DNA from 3 places in the Lacrimispora xylanolytica genome. Region 1 is predicted to be linked to each of the others. Evidence: a T-box and tRNA genes for the amino acid it is inferred to sense, from the RefSeq annotation. Region 1 holds a T-box; the other regions hold tRNA genes.
What was found. A T-box is a leader RNA that pairs with one kind of tRNA and senses whether it is charged. The one in region 1 lies ahead of thrS (threonine--tRNA ligase), so its partner is inferred to be a tRNA-Thr.

Region 1 (5,878 bases):
TTGAGGATATTATTGGCCTCTATCAATCACTGATGTAACAGCGGACACAGCCGCCCATCGAAATAACAAAAAATCCCGGTGAAGGCATGAAAGCCAATCGGGATTTTTTTGGTATTTACTGCTAATTATAAATAATTATTAAGGTAAAATGCATGCAAAATAGATAAACGGATGATATGATAAAGGCAAAAAAAGCTGTGTGAAAAAAGAAAGGCAATGGAATATGACTGATACCAAGAATGACTTTACAAAAGGGAATATAGTGGGGAACATTTTAAAGCTGGCACTTCCGATGACACTGGCCCAGCTTATTAATGTTCTTTACAGTATCATTGACAGAATTTTTATAGGAAGAATTCCTGAAAATGCAACACTGGCACTCACTGGCCTGGGACTTTGCCTGCCGATTACCTCCATCGTAATGGCTTTTGCAAATCTGTTCGGCATGGGAGGTGCTCCCTTGTGTTCCATAGAACGAGGAAGGGGCAATGATGAGGAAGCGGAAAAAATTATGGGAAATTCCTTTGTGCTCATGCTGTTCTTTGGTGTTGTACTCACCATTCTTGGTCTGATTTTTAAAAAGCCTTTGCTTTATATGTTTGGAGCCAGTGACGCCACCTATCCTTATGCAGCTCAGTTTGCCGAAATTTATCTTTTGGGAACCATATTTGTGATGGTAGGACTTGGATTAAACAGCTTTATTAATTCACAGGGATTTGGAACCATCGGAATGATGACGGTTCTTATGGGAGCCATCGTCAATATTATCTTAGATCCCATCTTCATCTTTACCTTAGATATGGGAGTCAGGGGAGCGGCACTTGCGACTGTGATTGCCCAATTCCTTTCCGCAGTCTGGACCGTTAGATTCCTCACAGGTAAAAAGGCCATATTAAAACTGAAGTTTTCCTGCTTCCGGTTAAAGAAGCACAGGGTAAAGAGCATCGTTGGCCTTGGCATGTCCGGGTTTACCATGAATGTTACCAACAGTGTGGTGCAGGTCATGTACAATGCATCTTTACAGATGTACGGTGGAGACTTATATGTAGGCGTAATGACCATTATCAATTCCGTTCGTGAAGTAATCTCTATGCCGGTCAGGGGCCTTACCAACAGTGGTCAGCCGGTTATGGGCTATAACTATGGGGCAGAAGAATACGGAAGAGTCAAAAAAGCCATTATATTTACTTCCGTAGTCCCTATTATTTACACCACCGCCATGTGGGGAGTCGTTCATGGGTTCCCGGAATTTTTCATCCGGATATTCAACCAGGACCCTGAACTCATTCGTGCAGGAGTTCCCGCCATGCGGATTTATTATTTCGGCTTCTTTTTTATGTCGCTTCAGTTTGCCGGCCAGTCTATATTTGTGGCACTTGGCAAGGCAAGACAAGCTGTGTTCTTTTCCATTTTCAGAAAGCTCATTATTGTAGCTCCGTTAATTATTTTTCTGCCCATTATTTTTTCCAACGGAACTTCCGGTGTTTTTATGGCAGAACCAGTGTCCAATGTAATTGGAGGCGGAGCCTGCTTTATAACCATGCTTCTTACGGTCTGGAGAGAGCTTAACCGGAAAATGAAAGAAAAGGAAAAATTAAAAGAAAAAGAAATAGCTGCTGGTTAATGCCAGGATATGATTTTACTTATATAACTTAAGGTTATACTTTGGATTCCATTTCGGTAGAGCATATGTTTTGAAAAATCTTGACAGTCTGCATTTTTTGGAACATAATGATAAACAATTATAAAACTGACAGATATGCCGGATTGGGAAAGGAAGATAGTAACATGCAGAATATCAGAATCGAAAAAACAACTTGCCCGAAGGAAAAACCAGGCAATGACAACCCATTGACATTTGGTACCATTTTTACAGACCACATGTTTGAGATGGATTACGAAGAAGGGAAAGGCTGGTATGATCCAAGAATCGTTCCATATCATAAGCTGGAGCTGGAGCCTTCCTGTATGGTATTTCATTACGGACAGGAGATGTTTGAGGGCTTAAAGGCCTATAAGACCGAAGATGGAAGAGTGTTGCTGTTCCGACCGGATAAGAACATTGAACGTGCTAACCGCAGCAACAATAGACTTTGTATCCCAGAGATTCCGGAGGACATATTTTTAGAGGCCTTAAAGGCAGTGGTAGATGTGGATCAGGACTGGATTCCAACGAAACCAGGTACTTCTCTTTATATCAGACCATTTGTTATCGCCACAGATCCATTTTTAGGGGTAAGACCATCTCATTCCTACAAGTTTATGATCATCTTGTCTCCGGTAGGTGCTTACTATGCAAGTGGCTTAAACCCTGTTAAAATCTGGATTGAGGATGAATATGTAAGAGCGGTTAAGGGTGGTATTGGTGAGGCAAAGACCGGCGGGAATTATGTGGCATCTCTTGCTTCCCAGGTAAAAGCTCATGATGAAGGATATTCCCAGGTGCTCTGGTTGGATGGCCTTCACCGCAAATACATTGAAGAAGTAGGAGCTATGAACATATTCTTTAAAATAAACGGTGTGGTAATTACTCCTGAATTAAATGGGAGCATCCTTCCTGGTGTAACCAGAGATTCCGTTATCTCTCTCTGCAAGGAGTGGAGCGTTCCGGTTGAGGAAAGACAGATATCAATCGATGAAATCCTTGAAGCTGCAAAAAAGGGTACCCTGGAAGAATGCTTTGGAACCGGTACTGCAGCTGTTATATCACCTGTTGGTGAGCTTCGCTTTGAAAACGACAGAATGGCAATCGGCGAAGGTAAAATTGGGGAACTCACTCAAAAGTTCTATGATACCATTACCGGGATTCAGCTTGGAATATTAAGCGGTCCTGAGGGGTGGAGTGTTGAAGTAAAATAAATCCATGAAAACTATCCGGTGGGGCGATTGCACCACCGGAATCTTTTGGGGAAATACTTGCATAGAGGAAGTTGCGTATGGCGGCAGTAATAACAAAAGCGGTTGCATTTGTAACAATTATCATCATAGGCTATCTGCTTAAGAGAGCAGGATTTTTTGAAGCCAAGGATTTTTATCTGGTTTCCAGAATCGTAATAAAGATTACCCTTCCGGCAGCCATTATCTCTAATTTCAGTAAGATAACAATGGAAAAATCACTGCTGTTTATCTGTATCATAGGCATCCTTTGTAATTTGATGACCATTGCAGCAGGCTATATTATGAATTTGCGAAGGAGTAAGGAAGAGAAAGCCTTTGCCATGCTCAATATGTCAGGGTATAATGTGGGGAATTTTACCATGCCATTTGTACAAAGCTTTCTAAGTCCTGTTGGGTTTGCGGTCACAAGTCTTTTCGATGCAGGAAACTCTGTTATGTGTACCGGACTTACCTACTCTATGGCTGGTATGGTAATCGGCGAAGACGGAAAACCTTCTATACGCAATATGGCAAAAAAACTGTTTTCCTCGGCGCCGTTTGATACTTATGTCATGATGACGGTTTTAAGCATATTAAATATTAAGCTCCCAGCTGTGATTATCAGTCTGGCTGATACGGCAGGAGGAGCCAATGCTTTTCTGGCTCTTTTGATGCTTGGCATTGGATTTGAAATACGAATGGAAAAAGAGAAGATGGCACAGATTATCAAAATACTTGGAGCCAGGTATCTTTTTGCTATTTTAGTGTCGGTGGCATTTTACTTAATAGCCCCATTTGATATTGAGATCCGCCGGGCTCTAGCTATTGTGAGCCTTGGTCCTGTATCATCGGTAGCCCCTGCTTTTACCGGAGCATTAAAGGGTGATGTGGGAACGGCCAGCGCCATTAATTCCTTGTCTATTGTAGTCAGTATCATCGCAATCACAATTGCTCTAATTGTTCTGTTATAAGAAATTTTTTCATGTAGCTTGACAAAATGCTTAACCGTGCTATAATCAAAACATAGAAAGCTATATAGAAAACGCGTGGATAAGAACAGTATCATTGCAGGAACGTCCAGAGAGAAGCACATAAGGTGAAAGTGCTTTACCGGAATGCTATGAGAAAACCATCTTGGAGCGTCCCTTAATCGGGAACGGTGATTCCGTTATCATCAAATGAAGTGGTTTGGACATTTTTGTCCGCTCAATTTAGGGTGGAACCGCGATTTATTTTGATTAAATCGTCCCTTTCTGTATGGAAACGTATGGAAAGGGACTTTTTTATTTATTAGAAATTTTATTAAAGCAAAGGAGTGTAGGGCAAATGAAGATTACATTAAAAGATGGATCAATCAAAGAATATGAACATGAAATGTCAGTGATCGAAATCGCGTCTGATATCAGCGAAGGTCTGGCTAGAAACGCCTGTGCAGGCGAAATAGATGGAGAGGTTGTAGATTTAAGAACTGTAGTGACAACCGACTGTAACTTAAACATTTTAACCGTAAACGACCCAGCAGGTCTTTCTGCTTACCGTCATACAGCAAGTCACATATTGGCTCAGGCAGTAAAGAGACTTTATCCGGAGGCAAAGCTTGCCATTGGGCCATCCATAGAGAATGGTTTTTACTACGATTTTGATATTCCTTCTTTTTCAAGAGAAGATCTTGATAAGATAGAAGCTGAGATGAAGAAGATCATTAAAGAAGGGGAAAAGATTGAACGCTATACTCTTCCCAGAGAAGAAGCAATCAAGTTCATGGAAGAAAAAGGCGAGCCATATAAGGTGGAGCTGATAAAGGACCTTCCCGAAGGCGAGGAGATATCCTTCTACCGCCAGGGTGATTTTACAGATTTGTGTGCGGGCCCTCACCTGATGAGCACAAAACCAATCAAGGCCTTTAAGCTTACATCTTCCTCAGGCGCTTACTGGAGAGGCAGCGAAAAGAATGCCATGCTGACACGTGTATACGGAACTGCATTCTCAAAGAAAGAAGAGTTAAATGAATACCTGGAGTATTTAGCGAATATCAAAAATCGCGATCACAATAAACTGGGAAGAGATCTGGAACTGTTCTCCACAGTGGATGTAATCGGTCAGGGCCTTCCGCTCTTAATGCCTAAGGGTGCTAAGATCATCCAGACATTACAAAGATGGATTGAAGATGAAGAAGAGAAACGCGGCTACATGAGGACAAAAACACCTCTCATGGCAAAAAAAGATTTATATATCATTTCTGACCACTGGGATCACTATAAGGAAGGCATGTTCGTATTAGGTGACGAGGAGAAGGATGATGAAGTATTCGCACTTCGCCCTATGACATGTCCATTCCAGTATTATGTATACAAGCAGAGCCAGAAATCCTATCGTGATCTGCCTTGCAGATATGGCGAGACTTCCACTCTGTTCCGTAATGAGGATTCCGGTGAGATGCATGGTCTGACTCGTGTTCGTCAGTTTACAATCTCAGAAGGCCATTTGATTGTGCGTCCGGATCAGATAGAAGAAGAGTTCAAAGGCTGTGTGGATTTGGCAAAATACTGTCTGACAACTCTTGGACTTGAAGGAGATGTAACTTACCGGATGTCAAAATGGGATCCGGAAAAAGCAGACCATTATCTTGGTAATACTGAAATGTGGGATGAAGTTCAAGATATGATGCGTAAGATTCTGGATCATATCGGAATTGAGTATACAGAAGCAGTAGGAGAAGCTGCATTCTATGGTCCAAAGCTTGATATCCAGGCTAAGAACGTGTACGGTAAGGAAGATACCATGATTACCATTCAGCTTGATATGTTCCTTGCGGAGCGTTTTGATATGAGCTTTGTGGATAAGGATGGAACAAAGAAACGTCCGTTTATCATTCACAGAACTTCTATTGGATGCTATGAGAGAACTCTTGCATGGCTCATTGAAAAATATGAGGCTGCATTCCCAACATGGTTATGTCCGGAGCAGGTACGTGTACTTCCTATCTCTGAGAAATATCATG
Region 2 (5,878 bases), 1.2 Mb from region 1:
TAGAGTCTTCGAAAGAAGACGACATCAAGACATCCGAGGTGTTACATCGAAAGATGTAACCGAATAAAAACTCGTTCAAGTATCGTGACGTACGATATGAGAACAAACCTAAGACCAGAGATACAACGCTATGTATCTTAGATTAGTAGCCCGCACCCGCAGGTGAACATCGAATTGGTTAAGCTAATAAGAGCGCAGGGTGGATGCCTTGGCACTAAGAGCCGATGAAAGACGTGATAAGCTGCGAAAAGCTTCGGGGAGGAGCAAATATCCTTTGATCCGGAGATATCTGAATGGGGAAACCCAACTGAGCAAACCTCAGTTGTCGTATGGTGAATTCATAGCCATACGTCGGGAACCCGGGGAACTGAAACATCTAAGTACCCGGAGGAAAAGAAAGAAAACTCGATTTCCAAAGTAGCGGCGAGCGAAATGGAAGGAGCCTAAACCAGCGTGCGTGCATGCTGGGGTTACGGACTGCAATAAGTGAGACGATTTGTTACCAGAACGGTCCTGGAAAGACCGGCCATAGAAAGTGAAAGCCTTGTATGGGAAAACAATAGTCAGCGAGCAGGATCCAAAGTACCACGAGACACGAGAAACCTTGTGGGAATTCGGGGGGACCACCCCCCAAGGCTAAATACTACTTAGTGACCGATAGCGCATAGTACTGTGAAGGAAAGGTGAAAAGGACCCCGGGAGGGGAGTGAAAAAGAACCTGAAACCCTGTGTTTACAAGCTGTGGAACCACGTTTAAAGTGGAACCGCGTACTTTTTGTAGAACGGTCCGGCGAGTTACCGTTACTGGCAAGGTTAAGCACTTAAGGTGTGGAGCCGAAGGGAAACCAAGTCTTAATAGGGCGAATGAGTCAGTAAAGGTAGACCCGAAACCGGGTGATCTACCCATGTCCAGGTTGAAGCTGCCGTAAAAGGCGGTGGAGGACCGAACGCACATCCGTTGAAAAGGGTGGCGATGAGGTGTGGGTAGGGGAGAAATTCCAATCGAACCCGGAGATAGCTGGTTCTCCTCGAAATAGCTTTAGGGCTAGCCTCGTATTAGTCTGCCGGAGGTAGAGCACTGAATTTCCTAGGGGGCGTCAAAGCTTACCAAAGAATATCAAACTCCGAATGCCGGTCAGATGATGTACGGGAGTCAGACTGCACGAGATAAGTTGGGCAGTCAAAAGGGAAAGAGCCCAGACCACCAGCTAAGGTCCCAAAGTGCGTGTTAAGTGGAAAAGGATGTGAGATTTCAGAGACAACTAGGATGTTGGCTTAGAAGCAGCCACACATTCAAAGAGTGCGTAATAGCTCACTAGTCGAGAGGTCTTGCGCCGAAAATGTCCGGGGCTAAAACACGACACCGAAGCTGTGGAATGTATCGTATGATACATTGGTAGAGGAGCATTCTTACCGCGCTGAAGCATTACCGTAAGGAGATGTGGAGTGTTAAGAAGAGAGAATGCCGGAATGAGTAGCGAGATGGAAGTGAGAATCTTCCAGGCCGAATATCTAAGGTTTCCAGAGTAAAGCTGATCTGCTCTGGGTAAGTCGGGGCCTAAGGCGAGGTCGAAAGACGTAGTCGATGGACAACAGGTTGAAATTCCTGTACCGCATATTATCAGAACTGTGGGGACACAGAACCGAGAGAGAACCCGGGAATGAAAAGACCGGGGCAAGCATTGGACTGGTTAAGTTGGCAAATCCGCTTAGCAACAGGAAGGTGTGACGCGTACCGAACAAAAGTAGGGAAGTCTCTGTAGGGGCTGTCAAGAAAAGCCGCTATTGTGTAATATGTGCCCGTACCGTAAACCGACACAGGTGGATGAGGAGAGAATCCTAAGGCCGGCGGGAGAAGCATTGTTAAGGAACTCGGCAAAATGACCCCGTAACTTCGGGATAAGGGGTGCCTGAGAAATCAGGCCGCAGAGAATAGGCTCAAGCAACTGTTTAGCAAAAACACAGGTCTATGCAAAACCGAAAGGTGAGGTATATGGGCTGACGCCTGCCCGGTGCTGGAAGGTTACGAGGAGGGGTTAGCGGCAACGCGAAGCTCTGAATTTAAGCCCCAGTAAACGGCGGCCGTAACTATAACGGTCCTAAGGTAGCGAAATTCCTTGTCGGGTAAGTTCCGACCCGCACGAAAGGCGTAATGATTTGAGCGCTGTCTCAACAATGCACCCGGTGAAATTGAAATACCAGTGAAGATGCTGGTTACCTGCGCCAGGACGGAAAGACCCCATGGAGCTTTACTCTAGTTTGATACTGGGATTCGGTATTGCATGTACAGGATAGGTGGGAGGCAGTGAATCAAGGACGCCAGTCTTTGAGGAGCCGATGTTGGGATACCACCCTTGCGATATTGGGTTTCTAACCTGCAGCCATTACCTGGCTGGGGGACAATGTCAGGCGGGGAGTTTGACTGGGGCGGTCGCCTCCGAAAGTGTATCGGAGGCGCTCAAAGGTTCCCTCAGAATGGACGGAAACCATTCGAAGAGTGCAAAGGCATAAGGGAGCTTGACTGCGAGACCGACGGGTCGAGCAGGTAGGAAACTAGGACTTAGTGATCCGGTGGTATAAAGTGGGATTGCCATCGCTCAACGGATAAAAGCTACCCTGGGGATAACAGGCTTATCACTCCCAAGAGTTCACATCGACGGAGTGGTTTGGCACCTCGATGTCGGCTCATCGCATCCTGGGGCTGTAGTAGGTCCCAAGGGTTGGGCTGTTCGCCCATTAAAGCGGTACGCGAGCTGGGTTCAGAACGTCGTGAGACAGTTCGGTCCCTATCCGGCGTGGGCGTAGGATATTTGAGAGGAGCTGTCCTTAGTACGAGAGGACCGGGATGGACTGACCTCTGGTGTATCTGTTGGTGATCAACACCATGGCAGAGTAGCCAAGTCGGGAAGGGATAAACGCTGAAGGCATCTAAGCGTGAAGCCCCCCTCAAGATGAGATATCCCATCGCAAGAGTAAGACCCCTTGAAGACGACGAGGTAGATAGGGCAGAGGTGGAAGCATGGTAACATGTGTAGCTGACTGTCACTAATAGGTCGAGGGCTTAACCAGGTTGGTTTAGGTAAGAGGAAGAACGGATGAAAGATATATAACAATGTGTGGTTTTGAGGGTATATGCCTCAAGGATTGCTGAAAAGCAATATTCCTCGATAGCTCAGTCGGTAGAGCAAACGGCTGTTAACCGTTGGGTCGTAGGTTCAAGTCCTACTCGGGGAGCTTTGGCCCCATGGTCAAGCGGTTAAGACATCGCCCTTTCACGGCGGTAACACGAGTTCGAATCTCGTTGGGGTCATTGAATGCCGATGTGGCTCAATTGGCAGAGCAGCTGATTTGTAATCAGCAGGTTATCGGTTCGAGTCCGATCATCGGCTTCACAAAAAAACTAAATACATCTATCAGATTATTATGTTTAGGACCTTTAGCTCAGTTGGTTAGAGCAACCGGCTCATAACCGGTCGGTCCCGGGTTCGAGTCCCCGAAGGTCCACTAGCACTGAACTAAATTTTTGATAATCTGGCCCGGTGGCTCAGCTGGTTAGAGCGCCGCCCTGTCACGGCGGAGGTCGTGGGTTCGAATCCCATCCGGGTCGTTCTGTGCTAACAATGTACAGAGTTTTATTTAGCGGGTAAATAATTTATTTACCAAATTGCATATGGGATCTTAGCTCAGCTGGGAGAGCATCTGCCTTACAAGCAGAGGGTCATAGGTTCGAGCCCTATAGGTCCCATTTCCATGAGAAATCATGAGAATGCCGGCGTGGCGGAACTGGCAGACGCACAGGACTTAAAATCCTGCGGGACTTACCTCCCGTACCGGTTCGATTCCGGTCGCCGGCATTTGCCTGATAAGGCAATTAAGTGAATATGTGTGTGTAGCTCAGCTGGATAGAGCACTTGGCTACGGACCAAGGTGTCGGGAGTTCGAATCTTCTCACGCACGTACTGAAAGGCCCTTGTTTACAAGGGTTCGCATAAGGAAAGCATCCTGTACAGGGTGCTTTTTTTGTGCTATAAATGTATTAGATATGGTATGTGACCTTCTGTAGGGTAGAGTAAATAACTTAAGAAAAGAGGTAGAGGCTGTGATAAATGGCTGTGCAGAATTAATTGATAAAAGTTATTTGGAGAGAGCAGAGAGGCTTGGTGTTGCTCTTTTATGTGATGGTGTGAAGAAAAGCGGTTTGGAAATCTCCAACTGTGGATGTATGGATGCAGGGATCATGCCGGTAGACCGGGGAATGACTATGGTCGGTACTGCTTTGACTGTGGAGACGAGTGAAGGGGATAATTTTCCTATTCATCTGGCAAGCTACAGTACATCTTCGGAAGGATATGTTATGGTGATAGATGGGAAGGGCTATCTGGGTAAGGCATATTGTGGTGATCTCATTATGGCGGCATGCCAGGCGGTGGGATTTCAGGGAATGGTCGTTGATGGATATACGAGAGACAGAGATGGAAACATTGAACTGGGATTTCCCGTATATAGCAGAGGCTTTATGCCAAATGGACCGATAAAAAAGGAAGAAGGAAATGTTAATACAGAAATTATTTGTGGAGGAATCAAGGTTTGTCCTGGTGATCTGGTAGCAGGTGATTCTGATGGAGTGTGTGTGATTCCGAGAGAACACATTGAGTTGGTCTTAAGTATGGCAGAGGAAAAGCTGGCATATGAGTCGAAGAGAAGACGCACCATTGAAGCTTATGGGGAAGCCAAGAAAAATGGTACGGAATTGCCACAGCTGGCACCCCAATGGGTACTTGATATGATGAAGGATCGAATGGGATGATGGTTTTAAGAGAGTCAGGCAGTTTTGACGGGAATTCACTCCTTTACAAAGAAATAAAATGGGTGTATAGTAGCAGTTGTGAGTGGATGCGCTGGTAGCTCAGCTGGATAGAGCGTCTGGCTACGGACCAGAAGGCCGCGAGTTCGAATCTTGTCCAGCGCATGGAAAAGAACAGTTTGTAAGTTATATATAGACTGTTCTTTTTTTATGCCTATTTTTACTCATTGATTTAGAATATAAGGCGTAAAATTATATAAGAGCAGTATAATTTGAGTTTTTATTTCATTGATTATGTGAAAATAAAGAATTATAACTTGAAGAAGAACTTATGTAAAAAATAACTTGATTTTTTTGTTAATTTTATTATACTAAAATAAGAGTGATATATAAAATTCAGGTGCGACGAGGTAACTGCAGACAATGGGTCCAGTGCCTCTTTTTTTATATCAATGGTTAAATGAAACGGATGGGAGACGTTTATGTTAACTCAGGCAGAGATGGTAAAAAGATTGGAGCAGTTTCCAGGAAAAGTTAGCTTTTATTTTGAAAATCTGGTGACAGGAGAAACCATGAGGTATCACGAACAGGCACCGATGATGGCGGCCAGTGTCATTAAATTGTTTGTCATGGCTTCTGTGTTTGAAGGTTTGGAGAGAGAGCTGTTTCAGCCGGATCAGATGTTTGAAATCAAAAGAGCACATTGTGTGCCCTCCTGTGGTGCGCTGACTTATCTTCATGATGGAATTCAGGTGACACTTATGGATTTAGTGACACTGATGATTATTTTCAGTGATAATACGGCTACTAATGTTTTAGTTGATTTTATTGGGATGGAGTCTATTAATGGGACCATTTCCAGATTAGGATTTGAAAAGACGGTACTGCAGAGGAAGATGTTTGATCTGGAAAAATCAAGACAGGGGATTCAAAACTATATTACAGCGGGAGAGACAGGCCAGCTATTGAACATGATATATCATGGAAACCTGGTCAGCAGGTGTGCCAGTGAACGTATGGTGTCAATCATGAAGAATCAGCAGCTTTCTGGGAAAATACCATTTTATTTAAAAG
Region 3 (5,878 bases), 2.0 Mb from region 1:
TACAAATAAATAAATTCAGCTGATACCCTACCTATTGCCTCTGAAATTTTTATTTTATAACGCCTGCCATCCATTGCTTCAAAAATAGGATATCTGCAATCTTCCTCAATCGTAAAATCAAGAAGCACACCACCAGTATCACTCTGCCCTGCCATTTCCCCAGCCTCCTGCAAAGAAATGCTTCCAGAACCGGATCTAGCTCCCAATTGATCATCCAACTCAAGCAATGCACTGCAAAGCCTCTGAAGCCCTTCCTCTGTATCCTCCAAGGTTGTTATAGCCGTCACATAGTCAGCTCCGCACATTTCCATTTCCAGATGATACTCTTTTCGCAGCACGTCACTTAATTGATTTCCTGACCATACAATATTTCTTGTAGACACAATCACTTTTGACAGGTCCATATCATAAACACCATACTGTCCAATAATTTCATCCGAAAGCAGCGTCAGATGCTTCATCCCCTCCAGCCGCCTACGCATTCTAGTCAAAGACTCAGAAAATTCACCCAGCTTTTTTCTTCCCTCACCATCCATGTAAACAATACAATTCTCTATACTAGCCATAAATACATAGGACGGGCTGCTAGTCTGATACATATGAATATAACGATCCAGTTTCTCTAAATCAATATACCCCTTCCTGACATGTAAAATAGCAGTCTGCGTCAAGGAAGGAAGCGTCTTATGAAGACTCTGAATTACAACATCAGCACCTAATTCCAATGCAGACACAGGAAACTCATCCACCCTGCCAAATGCAAAATGCGCCCCATGGGCTTCATCCACAATTAACGGTATACCAAACCTATGAACCACATCAGCAATCGCCTTGATATCTGAAACAACCCCATCATAAGTAGGAGATACTACAAGCACTGCCTCTGCCTCTGGATTTGTTTTCAACAATTCCTCGACATCCTCAGCCAGTATTCCACCTTGAAGCCCCAATTCCGGCATCATTTGTGGATAAATATATTTGACTTCCAACTGCTTGAGGAAAACTCCATGAAATGCTGACTTATGGCAATTCCTGCTCATTAAAATCTTGCCTCTGTTTGATACCGCCGCACTAATTGCGCTCAATATCCCACAGCTGCTCCCATTCACAAGATAATAAGTCTTATCAGCCCCATAAACCTCAGAAGCCCACTCCAAAGAATCCTTTAATATTCCCTCCGGCCGATGAAGATTATCAAATCCCTCAATCTCCGTAATATCTATAGAAAATGGATTAGGAAACTTCCTTATCTCATTATTCCCATACTGCCTCTTATGTCCAGGCATGTGAAATGGATAAAAATCAGATTTACTATAATCCATTAATCTCTCTAATAATCTTGGTCTTTCTATCAATTTACTTTCCTCTTCTGGTACATAAAAATGATTAAGCTAATTTGTCACTCTCTTATTATTTCAACCAATATTCGCTATACATTTATAGTATTATCATATTTTATCTATTGTAAGTAAAGAACTATAGTTAATATAGCTTGTGCATTTGTTCTTATACCATTAGTAAATACATATTTAAGTATATCATCCTTATCCCTTCTTTACAATTTTTTCTCCGGAAGCTATAATAGTATTTTGGGTAAAAAAAGAAAGAGAGGAAGATCACTATGAGGTTAATCGAGTTTAAAATGGAACGTCCTGGTCTGGTAAAGGCAAATGATCAAGTTCACGTCATTGAGCGAGAAGGTGCCAGCAGCTACAGCTACATAATCGATCCAGCTGTGGCCATGTCTGGATGTTACTCTGGAAGAGACCGCATAAAATCTGATAAAGGGATTGTAAAAGAAGTAAAACATAATGATCGGGGATATTACGTAATCGTAGAATTTGATGAGTAATATCATCTTCGGACAAAATAAAAAGCCCTGAAACATTTCTGTTTCAAGGCTTGTCCTGAGACACCGGGGACTCGAACCCCGGACAACTTGATTAAAAGTCAAGTGCTCTACCACCTGAGCTAGTATCCCATATGCCCAAAGCCGGAATCGAACCAGCGACACGTGGATTTTCAGTCCACTGCTCTACCAACTGAGCTATCTGGGCGTATGCACGCTTTCGTATAATTTCACTAATAATGCGCATAAAAATTGCGGGGGCAGGATTTGAACCTACGACCTTCGGGTTATGAGCCCGACGAGCTTCCAGACTGCTCCACCCCGCGCTATTCAATTATATTATATGCAGTAATTAATATTTTAATCACTGAATGGATGGAGATGGATTCGAACCATCGAAACGTGTCGTAACAGATTTACAGTCTGCCCCCTTTGGCCACTCGGGAACCCATCCATAATTTAATTTTTTAATGCAAGCCGATGATCGGACTCGAACCGATAACCTGCTGATTACAAATCAGCTGCTCTGCCAATTGAGCCACATCGGCACAACTATCCAAATGCGGTTTTGCATACGGAATGGGACCTATAGGGCTCGAACCTATGACCCTCTGCTTGTAAGGCAGATGCTCTCCCAGCTGAGCTAAGATCCCATAATCAAAATTTAGTTGTAAAACGACCCGGATGGGACTCGAACCCACGACCTCCGCCGTGACAGGGCGGCGCTCTAACCAACTGAGCCACCAGGCCAAACCTTATTGAAGATACTTACACATACCCTCAAAACCACACATTGTTATATATCTTTCATCCGTTCTTCCTCTTACCTAAACCAACCTGGTTAAGCCCTCGACCTATTAGTGACAGTCAGCTGCACATGTTACCATGCTTCCACCTCTGCCCTATCTACCTCGTCGTCTTCAAGGGGTCTTACTCTTGCGATGGGATATCTCATCTTGAGGGGGGCTTCACGCTTAGATGCCTTCAGCGTTTATCCCTTCCCGACTTGGCTACTCTGCCATGGTGTTGATCACCAACAGATACACCAGAGGTCAGTCCATCCCGGTCCTCTCGTACTAAGGACAGCTCCTCTCAAATATCCTACGCCCACGCCGGATAGGGACCGAACTGTCTCACGACGTTCTGAACCCAGCTCGCGTACCGCTTTAATGGGCGAACAGCCCAACCCTTGGGACCTACTACAGCCCCAGGATGCGATGAGCCGACATCGAGGTGCCAAACCACTCCGTCGATGTGAACTCTTGGGAGTGATAAGCCTGTTATCCCCAGGGTAGCTTTTATCCGTTGAGCGATGGCAATCCCACTTTATACCACCGGATCACTAAGTCCTAGTTTCCTACCTGCTCGACCCGTCGGTCTCGCAGTCAAGCTCCCTTATGCCTTTGCACTCTTCGAATGGTTTCCGTCCATTCTGAGGGAACCTTTGAGCGCCTCCGATACACTTTCGGAGGCGACCGCCCCAGTCAAACTCCCCGCCTGACATTGTCCCCCAGCCAGGTAATGGCTGCAGGTTAGAAACCCAATATCGCAAGGGTGGTATCCCAACATCGGCTCCTCAAAGACTGGCGTCCTTGATTCACTGCCTCCCACCTATCCTGTACATGCAATACCGAATCCCAGTATCAAACTAGAGTAAAGCTCCATGGGGTCTTTCCGTCCTGGCGCAGGTAACCAGCATCTTCACTGGTATTTCAATTTCACCGGGTGCATTGTTGAGACAGCGCTCAAATCATTACGCCTTTCGTGCGGGTCGGAACTTACCCGACAAGGAATTTCGCTACCTTAGGACCGTTATAGTTACGGCCGCCGTTTACTGGGGCTTAAATTCAGAGCTTCGCGTTGCCGCTAACCCCTCCTCGTAACCTTCCAGCACCGGGCAGGCGTCAGCCCATATACCTCACCTTTCGGTTTTGCATAGACCTGTGTTTTTGCTAAACAGTTGCTTGAGCCTATTCTCTGCGGCCTGATTTCTCAGGCACCCCTTATCCCGAAGTTACGGGGTCATTTTGCCGAGTTCCTTAACAATGCTTCTCCCGCCGGCCTTAGGATTCTCTCCTCATCCACCTGTGTCGGTTTACGGTACGGGCACATATTACACAATAGCGGCTTTTCTTGACAGCCCCTACAGAGACTTCCCTACTTTTGTTCGGTACGCGTCACACCTTCCTGTTGCTAAGCGGATTTGCCAACTTAGCCAGTCTAATGCTTGCCCCGGTCTTTTCATTCCCGGGTTCTCTCTCGGTTCTGTGTCCCCACAGTTCTGATAATATGCGGTACAGGAATTTCAACCTGTTGTCCATCGACTACGTCTTTCGACCTCGCCTTAGGCCCCGACTTACCCAGAGCAGATCAGCTTTACTCTGGAAACCTTAGATATTCGGCCTGGAAGATTCTCACTTCCATCTCGCTACTCATTCCGGCATTCTCTCTTCTTAACACTCCACATCTCCTTACGGTAATGCTTCAGCGCGGTAAGAATGCTCCTCTACCAATGTATCATTCGATACATTCCACAGCTTCGGTGTCGTGTTTTAGCCCCGGACATTTTCGGCGCAAGACCTCTCGACTAGTGAGCTATTACGCACTCTTTGAATGTGTGGCTGCTTCTAAGCCAACATCCTAGTTGTCTCTGAAATCTCACATCCTTTTCCACTTAACACGCACTTTGGGACCTTAGCTGGTGGTCTGGGCTCTTTCCCTTTTGACTGCCCAACTTATCTCGTGCAGTCTGACTCCCGTACATCATCTGACCGGCATTCGGAGTTTGATATTCTTTGGTAAGCTTTGACGCCCCCTAGGAAATTCAGTGCTCTACCTCCGGCAGACTAATACGAGGCTAGCCCTAAAGCTATTTCGAGGAGAACCAGCTATCTCCGGGTTCGATTGGAATTTCTCCCCTACCCACACCTCATCGCCACCCTTTTCAACGGATGTGCGTTCGGTCCTCCACCGCCTTTTACGGCAGCTTCAACCTGGACATGGGTAGATCACCCGGTTTCGGGTCTACCTTTACTGACTCATTCGCCCTATTAAGACTTGGTTTCCCTTCGGCTCCACACCTTAAGTGCTTAACCTTGCCAGTAACGGTAACTCGCCGGACCGTTCTACAAAAAGTACGCGGTTCCACTTTAAACGTGGTTCCACAGCTTGTAAACACAGGGTTTCAGGTTCTTTTTCACTCCCCTCCCGGGGTCCTTTTCACCTTTCCTTCACAGTACTATGCGCTATCGGTCACTAAGTAGTATTTAGCCTTGGGGGGTGGTCCCCCCGAATTCCCACAAGGTTTCTCGTGTCTCGTGGTACTTTGGATCCTGCTCGCTGACTATTGTTTTCCCATACAAGGCTTTCACTTTCTATGGCCGGTCTTTCCAGGACCGTTCTGGTAACAAATCGTCTCACTTATTGCAGTCCGTAACCCCAGCATGCACGCACGCTGGTTTAGGCTCCTTCCATTTCGCTCGCCGCTACTTTGGAAATCGAGTTTTCTTTCTTTTCCTCCGGGTACTTAGATGTTTCAGTTCCCCGGGTTCCCGACGTATGGCTATGAATTCACCATACGACAACTGAGGTTTGCTCAGTTGGGTTTCCCCATTCAGATATCTCCGGATCAAAGGATATTTGCTCCTCCCCGAAGCTTTTCGCAGCTTATCACGTCTTTCATCGGCTCTTAGTGCCAAGGCATCCACCCTGCGCTCTTATTAGCTTAACCAATTCGATGTTCACCTGCGGGTGCGGGCTACTAATCTAAGATACATAGCGTTGTATCTCTGGTCTTAGGTTTGTTCTCATATCGTACGTCACGATACTTGAACGAGTTTTTATTTGGTTACATCTTTCGATGTAACACCTCGGATGTCTTGATGTCGTCTTCTTTCGAAGACTCTATCTAGATATATTTCAATATGTGGTTTTCAAGGTACGTTCTGACTGAAGTTTATCAGTCATTCGAAAGCTCGATGTACTCAAACTTACGAATCACTGGTAAAAACCAGTTATATAAAACAGCAC

Region 2: it has a tRNA-Thr gene. The T-box ahead of thrS (threonine--tRNA ligase) is inferred to sense a tRNA for this amino acid. The anticodon was not compared.
Region 3: it has a tRNA-Thr gene. The T-box ahead of thrS (threonine--tRNA ligase) is inferred to sense a tRNA for this amino acid. The anticodon was not compared.

Annotation. Positions count from the first base shown of each region.
Region 1 is NZ_CP113524.1:1,980,850-1,986,727, forward strand. Features, by position in the region: gene fucO (lactaldehyde reductase) at 1-38, shown strand, start outside; gene OW255_RS09290 (MATE family efflux transporter) at 224-1,624, shown strand; gene OW255_RS09295 (branched-chain amino acid aminotransferase) at 1,789-2,859, shown strand; gene OW255_RS09300 (AEC family transporter) at 2,937-3,848, shown strand; T-box leader at 3,916-4,131, shown strand; gene thrS (threonine--tRNA ligase) at 4,204-5,878, shown strand, end outside.
Region 2 is NZ_CP113524.1:731,371-737,248, forward strand. Features, by position in the region: rRNA gene OW255_RS03500 (23S ribosomal RNA) at 177-3,069, shown strand; tRNA gene OW255_RS03505 (tRNA-Asn) at 3,162-3,234, shown strand; tRNA gene OW255_RS03510 (tRNA-Glu) at 3,239-3,310, shown strand; tRNA gene OW255_RS03515 (tRNA-Thr) at 3,317-3,389, shown strand; tRNA gene OW255_RS03520 (tRNA-Ile) at 3,431-3,504, shown strand; tRNA gene OW255_RS03525 (tRNA-Asp) at 3,534-3,607, shown strand; tRNA gene OW255_RS03530 (tRNA-Val) at 3,673-3,745, shown strand; tRNA gene OW255_RS03535 (tRNA-Leu) at 3,769-3,854, shown strand; tRNA gene OW255_RS03540 (tRNA-Arg) at 3,884-3,957, shown strand; gene OW255_RS03545 (RraA family protein) at 4,100-4,807, shown strand; tRNA gene OW255_RS03550 (tRNA-Arg) at 4,896-4,969, shown strand; gene OW255_RS03555 (serine hydrolase) at 5,287-5,878, shown strand, end outside.
Region 3 is NZ_CP113524.1:4,497,599-4,503,476, forward strand. Features, by position in the region: gene OW255_RS20705 (aminotransferase class I/II-fold pyridoxal phosphate-dependent enzyme) at 1-1,355, opposite strand, end outside; gene OW255_RS20710 (hypothetical protein) at 1,622-1,852, shown strand; tRNA gene OW255_RS20715 (tRNA-Lys) at 1,909-1,981, opposite strand; tRNA gene OW255_RS20720 (tRNA-Phe) at 1,985-2,057, opposite strand; tRNA gene OW255_RS20725 (tRNA-Met) at 2,102-2,175, opposite strand; tRNA gene OW255_RS20730 (tRNA-Tyr) at 2,222-2,303, opposite strand; tRNA gene OW255_RS20735 (tRNA-Thr) at 2,325-2,397, opposite strand; tRNA gene OW255_RS20740 (tRNA-Val) at 2,430-2,502, opposite strand; tRNA gene OW255_RS20745 (tRNA-Asp) at 2,526-2,599, opposite strand; rRNA gene OW255_RS20750 (23S ribosomal RNA) at 2,687-5,579, opposite strand; gene OW255_RS20755 (hypothetical protein) at 5,808-5,878, opposite strand, start outside.